One region of the Rhizobium viscosum genome, then DNA from elsewhere that is predicted to be linked to it. Evidence: predicted binding sites of a transcription regulator. Region 1 holds the regulator's gene; the other holds the start of a gene.
The links. The regulator PhoB, encoded in region 1, activates phosphate uptake and scavenging genes when phosphate is short. The targets are predictions, from matches to a motif close to TGTCATNNANCTGTCAT.
Positions count from the first base shown of each region.

Region 2: a site for PhoB is predicted at 2,375-2,391, ahead of H4W29_RS16585 (BtaA family protein). Genes of this name have one in related genera too.

Region 1 is NZ_JADBEC010000001.1:1,351,881-1,357,484, forward strand. It holds gene argF (ornithine carbamoyltransferase) at 1-243, opposite strand, end outside; gene H4W29_RS06805 (aspartate aminotransferase family protein) at 289-1,488, opposite strand; gene H4W29_RS06810 (GcrA family cell cycle regulator) at 1,913-2,443, shown strand; gene H4W29_RS06815 (pyrroline-5-carboxylate reductase) at 2,745-3,533, shown strand; gene phoB (phosphate regulon transcriptional regulator PhoB) at 3,658-4,341, opposite strand; gene phoU (phosphate signaling complex protein PhoU) at 4,472-5,185, opposite strand; gene pstB (phosphate ABC transporter ATP-binding protein PstB) at 5,230-5,604, opposite strand, start outside.
Region 2 is NZ_JADBEC010000001.1:3,379,675-3,385,278, reverse strand. It holds gene H4W29_RS16595 (lytic transglycosylase domain-containing protein) at 1-808, shown strand, start outside; gene H4W29_RS16590 (serine hydrolase domain-containing protein) at 848-2,239, opposite strand; gene H4W29_RS16585 (BtaA family protein) at 2,436-3,680, shown strand; gene H4W29_RS16580 (class I SAM-dependent methyltransferase) at 3,695-4,348, shown strand; gene H4W29_RS16575 (glycoside hydrolase family 25 protein) at 4,469-5,266, shown strand; gene H4W29_RS16570 (lytic murein transglycosylase) at 5,350-5,604, shown strand, end outside.

The sequences.
Region 1 (5,604 bases):
CTGCATTTCGGTGCCGGACAGGAACAAGGTCTCGCCGCCGAGCTGGCGCATGCCGACATCGAAGGAGACGCGGGTTCGCGTGGACGGTTTTTCGAAGATCATGGCGAGCATCTTGCCGGCGAGCGGCTTGTCACCGCTACCTGCCTTGAAAGCCTGCTTTCGCAGCTTGGCATCGTCCATGATGGTTCTGAGGTCGGACGTGGTGACTGCAGAGAGATCGAGGAAGTGTTTGGGGGAAGCCATTGTTCGTTACCTGCTACGCCCGCCGGCGGGCGGGGCAATGTCCTATCAAGCGGTCTTCTTGACCTTGGCGGCACGGATGCTTTCGGCAGCGCGTTCGAGACGGGAAAGACCCTCGCGCGCCTCCTCGGCGGTTACGACCAGCGGCGGCAGCAGGCGGATGACATTATCGCCTGCCGGGATTGCCAGAAGGTGTGCTGCGCGGATCTCCTTCAAGAGTTCTGCCGAGGGAATGGCAGCCTTGACGCCGAGCAGCAGACCTTCGCCCCTGATATCTTCGATCACATCGGGATAACGATCCTTGAGCGATGCAAGGCCCTGGCGGAAGATCAGAGTGACATCGCGCACGTGCTGCAGGAAGCCCTCGGCCAGGATAACATCGAGGACCGCGTTACCGACGGCCATGGCCAGCGGATTGCCGCCGTAGGTGGAACCATGCGTGCCGGCCTTCATGCCCGAGGCTGCTTCTGCGGTCGCAAGGCAGGCGCCAAGCGGGAAGCCGCCGCCGATACCCTTGGCGACCGCCATGATATCAGGCGTTATACCCGACCATTCATGGGCGAAGAGCTTGCCGGTGCGGCCGACGCCGGTCTGGACCTCGTCGAGGATGAGCAGCAGGCCATGCTCGTCGCAGAGCTGGCGGAGCGCCTTCATGAATTCCGACGTCGCCGGACGGACGCCGCCCTCGCCCTGCACCGGCTCGATGAGGATGCCGGCCGTCTTGTCGGTGATAGCGGCACGGACAGCCTCGACATCGCCGAAGGGCACCTGATCGAAACCGGGGGTCTTCGGGCCGAAACCTTCGAGATACTTTTCCTGGCCGCCGGCGGCGATCGTCGCCAGCGTGCGGCCATGGAAGGCGCCTTCGAAGGTGATGATATGGAAGCGCTCGGGATGACCCTTGGAGAACTGGTACCGGCGTGCCGTCTTGATGGCGCATTCGAGCGCCTCGGCGCCCGAATTGGTGAAGAACACCTTGTCGGCGAAAGTGGCATCCGTCAGGCGCTTGGCGAGCTTCTCCTGTCCCGGCACCTCATAGATATTGGAGAGATGCCAGACCTTGTCGGCCTGATCCTTGAGGGCGGCCACGACATGCGGATTGCCATGCCCCACGGAGGTAACGGCAACGCCCGCGCCGAAGTCCAGATATCGCTCGCCTGTTTCGGTGATCAGCCACACGCCTTCGCCTCGCTCGAACCGCAATGGGGCACGAGAATAGGTGTCATAAAGCGGCGAGGCTTCAGCCATGGCGCGATCTCCTGATCAGGTTCTGAGGCACCGGACTCCGGCTAAGAAAACCAGGTCCGAAAAATTAAAAATGCCGCCTTTCGGCGGCCTGGATCACTATTTACTTTTCGCACTGCAATGTCAACAAAACTGAGGATTTAGCGCATGCGTCAAGCCTGCAATCGGCTTTACAGGTCTATCAACAGCTAATGTTGCAGAAATGACTCTCTCGGGAAGCAAGTTGGGGAAAACCTCGAATTCGGATTCATCGGATTCCTGCGACTCTTGTCACAGAGTCAGGCTCACACTAGGTTAAAGTTCAATTACTAGACTGCATGCGGCGGAACTAGTCACCAAAATTGATCAGGCGTTTCTTGCTTCGGAGACTTCCGAGGCAACGGTGAGGGATTCTGCCATCACCAACGCGAAAGGTGGAGACAGGGCAATGAACTGGACAGACGAGCGTGTCGAGAAGCTCAAGAAGCTTTGGTCGGAGGGGCTGAGCGCCAGCCAGATCGCTGCGCAGCTTGGCGGCGTCAGTAGAAACGCTGTTATCGGCAAGGTTCACCGGCTCAGTCTTCCCGGCCGCGCCAAGGCCGGCGGCACGGCAACCGCCGCGCGCGCACCGAAGCGCAATACGTCGGCTCCGCGCGCGCCGAACTATGCGTCTCGCATCACCACCCGCACCGTTACCCGCCAGCAGGGCGCAACGATGCTGAAGGAAGAGATCGAGATCGAAACGGTCGAGGAAATGGAATACGTGCCGGCCAAGAACGTGGTCGTGCCGATCTCCCGCCGCCTCGGCCTGACGGAACTGACGGAGCGCACCTGCAAGTGGCCGGTCGGCGATCCGATGAAGGACGATTTCTATTTCTGCGGCTGCGACTCCCCGGATTCCTCGCCCTACTGCAATTATCACCAGCGCCTCGCCTACCAGCCGGTCAGCGAGCGCCGCAAGGCTGTCCGGGTCGGCTGACCCACGATTTTCCAACAGACGCAAAGTACCATCACCCCTCCTCGCCTTGCGCGGAGGGGTGATTTTTTAGCCGGCACAGGAGGGCTGGAAAACGGCTCCTGACCACGACTATTTGTCGGAGGCCGATCTCTGCCGTCCGTTCGCCATGCCGGACAATGCGAACTTATGTGGCCAAGGCCACCAAGCGTCTCAGCCCCAGACTGGCATGGAATGGTGGTCATGGCGCCGTAGCGCGATTTTCTGATACAGATGCGGTATTCTTGTCGAGTAGCACGGCGCAAACAGTCGCTCGGGGGTGCCAATGGAGATCGATCCAAAGCGGATGACAATCGGATTCGTCGGGACGGGCACGATTACCGACGCCGTCGTCACCGGATTGGGCAAGACAGCGTTTCGCGACACACCGATCGTGCTGTCACCGCGCAGCGCAAGCGTCGCGGCCCGCCTCGCGGAGGCAAACCGGAATGTATCGATCGCTTTGGGCAACCAGGATGTTCTCGACCGCTCCGATCTCGTATTTCTGGCAGTGAGGCCGCAAATTGCCGAGGAGGTCATCCGCTCGCTCCGATTTCGGCCGGGCCACCATGTCATCAGCTTTGTCGCGGCCACGCCAATGGATCAACTGCTGGCGTGGATCGATGAGCCGGTTCGCCTGAGCCTGGCAATTCCACTTCCGTTCGTTGCAGATCTCCAGGGGGCGACCGCGATCTACCCGCCCGACGAGGTTTCCCACGCCCTCTTTTCGGCGCTCGGAACGGCGATCCAGGTTGAAGACAAGCAGGAGTTCGAGCTTCTCGCGGTGGCAAGCTGCCTGATGGCCAGCTATTTCGGCATCCTGGACGCGACGTCGACCTGGCTCCAGAGCAAGGGGCTTTCGGGAACGGCTGGCGACGCCTACCTCCGTCAATTGTTTTCCGGCCTCGCCCATGCTGCCCGATCAAAACCTGTGGCGAGTTTTGATGAACTCATCGGCGAGCATTCGACCAAGGGCGGATTGAATGAACAGGTGCTCGAGGACTTTCGCGAGTTCGGCGGCACTGCGGCTTTGCAAAAGGCTCTTGATCGAATTCTTGTGCGCATCCGTCTGTAGAAAGCAGATCCTCTCGAGGTTCGCTTTCTGCGCCTGGTGTCGGCTTTCATGAGCTAGGGGTGCCAGATATGCAAACGGGCCGCCCGGCAAGCGAGCGACCCGTCTGGACCTCCGATCACTCGGATTAAGCTTCCATGGAATATCCCGCGCCGCGGACGGTGCGGATGACATCCTGCATGTTGGAGAAATTCAGCGCCTTGCGCAGGCGGCCGACATGGACGTCGACAGTGCGTTCGTCCACATAGATATCGTGGCCCCAGACGCCATCGAGGAGCTGCGAGCGGGAGAAGACCCTGCCCGGCGACGACATCAGGAATTCGAGCAGGCGGAATTCGGTCGGGCCGAGGCGGACTTCGCGGCTCTTGCGATGGACGCGATGGGTTTCGCGATCGAGCTCGATATCACCACATTTCAGAACCGTCGACAGCACCTCCGGACGGGCGCGGCGCAGCATCGCCTTGACGCGGGCAACGAGTTCCGGCGTGGAGAAGGGCTTGACGACATAGTCGTCGGCGCCGGTCGAGAGACCGCGAACGCGCTCGCTCTCTTCGCCGCGTGCCGTCAGCATGATGATCGGCAGGCGCTCGGTTTCCGGCCGCATGCGCAGCCGGCGGCAGAGCTCGATGCCGGAGACGCCGGGCAGCATCCAGTCCAGGATGAGCAGGTCCGGCGTGCGCTCCTGAAGCCGGATTTCGGCCTCGTCGCCACGAAGGATCGTATCCACCTCGAAACCTTCAGCTTCGAGGTTGTAGCGGAGAAGCACGCTCAGCGCCTCTTCATCTTCAACAACTGCAACTCTTGGGATCATGCGTGTCAGTCTCCTAATGCATGATCCTTAAACCGGGGGTGATTTAAGCGGGGGGACCATGCAGGAACTCGGAATGGGCTGCGACCCATGCGCGCCCCAGCGGGGCGCGCACATAATCGGCAGTTCAGGATTACTCCGTCACCGCACCAACGGTATTGGCGCTGTCGTCCTTCGGACGCTCGCCTTCCGGCTGGGCGCCAGTTGCCATGTAGTAGATCGTCTCGGCAATGTTGGTCGCATGGTCGCCGATGCGCTCGATGTTCTTGGCGCAGAAGAGAAGATGCGTGCAGCTCGTGATGTTGCGCGGATCTTCCATCATGTAGGTGAGGAGTTCGCGGAACAGCGAGGTGTACATCGCGTCGATCTCATCGTCGCGCTCGCGGATGGACTTGGCCTTGTCGGCCGAGCGATTGGTGTAGACGTCGAGCACTTCCTTGAGCTGGACGAGTGCCAGTTCGGAGAGATGCTCGAGACCGCGGGCGAGCTTGCGCGGAACGCCGGTGCTCTGGACGGCGATGACGCGCTTGGCCGTGTTCTTGCCGAGATCGCCGACGCGCTCGAGGTCGGCGGCGATGCGGATCGAACCCATGATCTCACGAAGGTCGGAGGCCATCGGCTGGCGACGGGCGATCGTGACGATCGCCTTGTCGTTGATCTCGCGCTCCGCGTGATCGAGGATCACGTCGTCGGAAATGACCTTCTGGGCGAGTGCGGTGTCACCGTTAACAAGCGCACGGACGGCGTCGGCGCCCATCTGCTCGGCAAGGCCGCCCATCTCGGAAATGCGCCGGGACAGGAATTTCAGATCGTCGTCATAGGCGGAAAAAATATGTGTCGATGCCATGGGGCTTTGTCCTCGAAAATCGGGAAGGCTTCACATCGCCAAAATCAGCCGAACCGGCCCATGATATAGTCCTGGGTGCGCGGATCGTCCGGATTGGTGAACATCTTGTCGGTATCGTTTTCCTCGACCAGGTTGCCGAGGTGGAACATGGCCGTACGCTGTGATACGCGAGCGGCCTGCTGCATGGAATGCGTCACGATGACGATGGTGTAGTTCTCACGCAGCTCGTGGATCAGCTCTTCGACCTTGGCAGTCGCGATCGGGTCGAGCGCCGAGCACGGCTCGTCCATCAGGATGACTTCCGGGCTGACGGCAACGGCGCGTGCGATGCACAGACGCTGCTGCTGACCACCGGAAAGGCCGGTGCCGGATTCATGCACACGATCCTTGACCTCATTCCAGAGGCCGGCGCGCTGCAG
Region 2 (5,604 bases), 2.0 Mb from region 1:
GCTGGCTGCTATCCCAACCGCTGAAGGCGCAAACGGCCCGGCCGTCGCGACTCTCAATCCCCAGGCAGCAACCGCCGCACCTGTTCTCACCGCAGCCGCCATGCCGAATGTCGTCTCGCCCGTGCAGCAGCAGGCCGGTGATTTCGCCATGCAGGGCGGTGTCCAGCAGGTTGCTGTCAACGGCTATGCTCCTATTCCGCTGACGCCCGAAATGACGGCGATCCAGTCCGTTGTTCCGACGCCGCGTCCGGGCTCGCCCGCGAGCCCCTCTACGCAGCTTGCTTTTGCTGCCACGACACCGCAGAACGGCGCGCTCGCAGCGCTCGCCGCCGTCGATACCACGCCGCGCTTCACCATGGACTACGGCTTCGACGAGTCCGGTCCGATCGATCCGCCGGCCGCCCCGCCGATGTTTAGCGATGACGACAGCGACGATGCGCCGACCGTCGAAAAGAGCTTCGTCAGCAAGCTCATCAGCAAATACTCGAAGCTTTACGAAATTCCGGAATCGCTGCTCCACCGCGTCGTTCATCGCGAGAGCCGGTATAATTCCAAAGCCTATAACAAGCGCGGCTACTTCGGTCTCATGCAGATCAAGTACAACACCGCAAAATCGATGGGTTACGACGGCAATCCGGCCGGCCTCTTCGACGCCGAAACCAATATCAAATATGCAGGCAAGTACCTGCAGGGCGCCTGGCAGGTGGCCGACAAGAAGGAAGACGACGCCGTTCGTCTCTATGCCCGCGGTTACTATTATGACGCTAAGCGCAAGGGCATGACCGATATCGCCCAAGGCAATTACTGATAGTCCAATTACCGATATAGACCATCATCAGTGACGTCCTCAGCCGGCTTTCGCCGACTGAAGCGTATTGAGAATTTCCTTCAGCACGATCTGCGGCCTGTAGCGCAGCCAACTCGGTGTCAGCCCCATGCGGACGAAGACAAGATTGGCCGAAGGAACGATTGCCACCGTCTGGCCGTCATGCCCCTGCAGCCAGAACGTATCCGGCGGCAGACCGAACTCCGCGCTCGTCCCGCCGCCCGGCCCCGCAAGCCAGGCCTGGCCTTGCGTATACTGGCCGCCCGAACTTGCCGTCGGCGTGCGCATCATCGCAACAAAGCCTTCCGGCAAAAGTCTCTGCCCGTTCCACACGCCGTCCTGCAGCAGGAACTGTCCGAAGCGCACCCAGTCATGCGCCGTGGCATAGAGATAGGAACTGCCGGTAAACGTACCGCGCTCGTCGGCTTCGAAGACTGCGCTCGTCATGCCGAGCGGAGAAAACAGCGCATCACGGGGATAATCGAAGGCCGCCTGCGGGTCGCCGACCTTATCCATCCAGATGCGCGACAGAAGCATAGCCGTACCGCTGGAATAATGGAAATTCGTGCCCGGTGCAGCCACCAGTGGCGCACCTGCCGGCAGAGAAACCATGTCGGGGTCGAGGTAGAGCATGCGCGTCACATCGGCGACAGCGCCGTAATCCTCGTTGAAAGCAAGCCCGCTTTCCATGCCGAGCAGGTCGGAGAGCTTGATGTCGCGGCGTGGATCATGCGCCCATTGCGGCAGCAGATGCGTGTCGTCGAAAGAGATCTTGCCTGACAGCATCAGCCGGCCGATCAGCGCAGCATTGACGGTCTTCGTCATCGACCAGCCGACCAGCGGCGTATCGGCGTTGAAGCCCGGCCCGTAGCTTTCGGCAATGATGCGGCCATCCTGCACGACGACCATCGCCCGCATGGCGGGCCCGGCAAGCTTGGCATCGGCCAGGAGGTCTGCAACCTTGGCATTGCCGGTCGCCGGATCGACGCTCTCGCCATCCGGCCAGACCGCGTCATTTTCACCCGCCTGCGCCGCCGGCACCAGAGGCGCAGCCTTTGCAGCCGCATCGAAATCGCCATCGGGCACACTCGCGCAGCCGAGGGCGCCGCGATAAAGCGCATAGCTCGGCGCAAACAGACCCATGAAACGCGAGGTCACCCGCCCGCTGTCGTGATCGATCTCGACCCGCATTAGCCTGAGCAGCGGGTTTCCAGGCGCCTGGACATCGTCATGGAGAACTGTGTCGGGATCACGCCCAGCGATGAAGACATTGGAGCAGACGATCTTGGCAGCATAGCCATTGCCCACCTTCAGGAGCTCCGGCGGAGCTATGGAGAGCCACGCGGCTGCGCCTATGGCGACGAGAATGACGAGCAGGGCCAAGCCCTTGAAGATACGCGGAACAACTCGCATGCAATCCTCCACGAGACGGAGAGAAGCAGGAAACTTGGCTCACGAAAAGAGCGAAGCGAAAAGAAGTGCTTCAATTGGCTTCAAATTTCGCGGAAGTCATCGCCGAGTTTCGTCGAAGACTTTGCCCACAGGGCTCGTCATCAAACTGTAGCAGAGGCGCGTTACACGCCCTGAACGCTAAAAAGGTGACAGACTCATGTCGGAATTTGCACCGGATACCGGCTTCCGCAAGAACCGGAAACTCAAGGCAGCGCTTCTCCGCCACAAGGCTTTTTCCAAGGACGGCTTCTCCGAGCGTCTCTTCGGCCTTCTCTTCTCCGGCCTCGTCTATCCGCAGATCTGGGAAGACCCGGATCTCGACATGCAGGCGATGGAGCTGAAGCCCAATCACCGTATCGTCACGATAGGTTCTGGCGGCTGCAACATGCTGGCTTATCTTTCCAAGGCACCGGCCTCGATCGACGTGGTAGATCTTAATCCGCACCACATCGCGCTGAACAGGCTGAAGCTTGCCGCCTTCAAGAACCTGCCGGGCCATTCGGATCTCGTGCGCTTCCTGGCCATGCCGAACGAGAAATCGAACAGCCGGGTTTTCGACCGCTACCTGTCGTCCAATCTCGATGAGACGACCCGCGCCTACTGGAACACTCGCAAGTTCGGCCGCCGGCGCGTCACGGTCTTCGACCGCAACATTTATGAAACCGGCCTGCTCGGCCGCTTCATCGGCGCCGCTCATCTTCTTGCCCGCCTGCATGGCGTGAAGCTGCAGGAAATGACCAAGGCCCGCACGATCCGCGAGCAGCGCCAATTCTTCGAGGATCAGATCGCCCCTCTCTTCGAAAAGCCCGTCGTTCGCTGGATTACCAACCGCAAGAGCTCGCTTTTCGGTCTTGGCATTCCGCCGCAGCAATATGATGAGCTAGCAAGCCTTGCCGCCGACAATTCCATCGCGCCGGTTCTGAAGCACCGTCTGGAAAAGCTGGCATGCCATTTCCCGATGCGCGACAACTACTTCGCTTGGCAGGCCTTCGCACGCCGCTACGCCGATGGCGAAGAAGGCCCGCTGCCGACCTATCTGAAGCCTGAGCACTATGAAGTGATCCGGGCCAATGTCGACCGCGTCAACGTTCACCATGCAAGCTTCACCGAGCTTCTGGCCAATGAACCGGCGGCATCGCGCGACCGCTACATCCTGCTCGACGCGCAGGACTGGATGACAGACCAGCAGCTCAACGATGTCTGGCGCGAAATCACCCGCACCGCCCGCGAAGGCGCCCGCGTGATCTTCCGCACAGCCGCCGAAAAGAGCATCATCGAAGGCCGCCTCGCCCCTGCAATCCGCGACCAGTGGCACTATTTCGAAGAACAATCGCGTGAGATGACCACCCAGGACCGCTCGGCAATCTACGGCGGCTTCCATATCTACGGGAAGAAGGCGTGAGCAAAGTCGACGAGATGACCGTCAAGAGCGAGGAACATGCTGACCTTATGGACGGCATGTACCGCTACCAGCGCCATTTCTATGATCTCACCCGCAAATATTATCTTCTCGGCCGCGACCGCACGATCCGCAATCTCGACGTTCCCGAGGGCGGCACGCTGCTCGAAGTCGGCTGCGGCACCGGCCGCAACATGGCGCTTGCCCACAAGTATTTCCCGACAGCCAAGCTCTACGGTCTCGACATTTCCCAGGAAATGCTGATTTCCGCGCGCAAGACCTTCGCCACCAAGACGACGATCCCGGATTTTCGGGTGGCGGATGCCACGGCCTATACGCCACGCGAATTCGGCGCCGTCGGTTTCGACCGCATTCTGATTTCTTACGCACTGTCGATGATCCCGGATTGGGAACGCGCGGTGGATGCGTCAATTGCCGCACTCAATCCCGGCGGCCAGCTCCACATCGTCGATTTCGGCCAGCAGGAAGGCCTGCCCGCCTGGTTCCGCAGGCTGCTGCAGGCCTGGCTCGCCAAATTCCATGTCACGCCCCGCGCCAATCTGCGCGAGGTTCTGGAGGCACAAGCCGCTGAAAATAACGCCCGACTGTCGTTCGAGACGATCGGCGGCGGCTACGCCTGGCGGGCGGCGATTATCAGCAAGCGCTCATAATTCGCTTGTAAATAACCATTTTTTTACGTTGATATTAGAAAAGAGGGTTATACCCTCTGCTGGGCGCGTGTTTTCAAAGGTCAGGCTGTGGGGCAGATCCATCATCACGACGGAACATTCATGCGTCGGCTTCTGTTTTGCGTCCTGCCGCTTGCCCTGCTGCTCGCCGGTTGCAGCTCCACGGGTTACGATTATCTCGAAACTGCTTCCATAAAGCCGAAAACCAGCTTCAAGGATACCGATCCCCAGGATTTCGGGCCCAAGCGCCCACAGCAAAACGCGGTCCACGGCATCGACATTTCCAAATGGCAGGGTGATATCGACTGGCAGACGGTACGCAAATCCGGCGTTGCCTTTGCCTTCATCAAGGCGACGGAAGGCAAGGACCGCATCGATCCGCGCTTTGACGAATACTGGCGCGAGGCAGCCGCGTCAGGCATTCCGCACGCGCCCTATCACTTCTATTATTTCTGCTCCTCCGCCGACGACCAGGCCGACTGGTTCATCCGCAACGTTCCCAGGGAATCCATGCGTCTGCCGCCGGTGCTGGATGTCGAGTGGAATGCAGAATCGAAGACCTGTCGCTTCCGCCCCGACCCGGCCACGGTGCGTTCTGAAATGCAGCGCTTCATGGATCGCCTGGAGGCCTATTACGGCAAGCGGCCGATCATCTACACCTCTGTCGATTTCCACCGCGAAAATCTCGACGGCTATTTCCAGGATTATCACTTCTGGGTCCGCTCGACCGCCAAACACCCCGAAGTGACCTATGCCGACCGTCGCTGGGCCTTCTGGCAATATACGTCGACAGGCGTCATTCCGGGCATCAAAGGGCCGACCGACATCAATGTCTTCGCCGGCTCCGCGAAAAACTGGAACAACTGGGTGGCTGACGTTTCCAAGGATAGAAATTCTTAGTAACGTGCCCTAATCTTTCTTGCTTCCGTCACATTCGTCTGTGAAATCGGCGGCATTCTATGTGATTTTACGAGGATCGTTTCATGCACCGCTCGCTTAAAGGCCGCCCTGCACTTGCCCTTCTGTTTGCCTGCGTCCTAGCAACGGGCGCCGCCGCCCAACAGGCTCCGGATGCGGCAGCTTCGGCCCCGGCAGCACCCTGCGGCGGCGATCTCTCCGCCTTCCTTGAAGGCGTCAAGAAGGACGCGATTGCAGCCGGCGCCAGCGCCGAAGCAGCAGACGAGGCGTTCGCCGGCGCTCAGATCGATCCCAAGGTTCTGAGCCGCGACCGCGCTCAG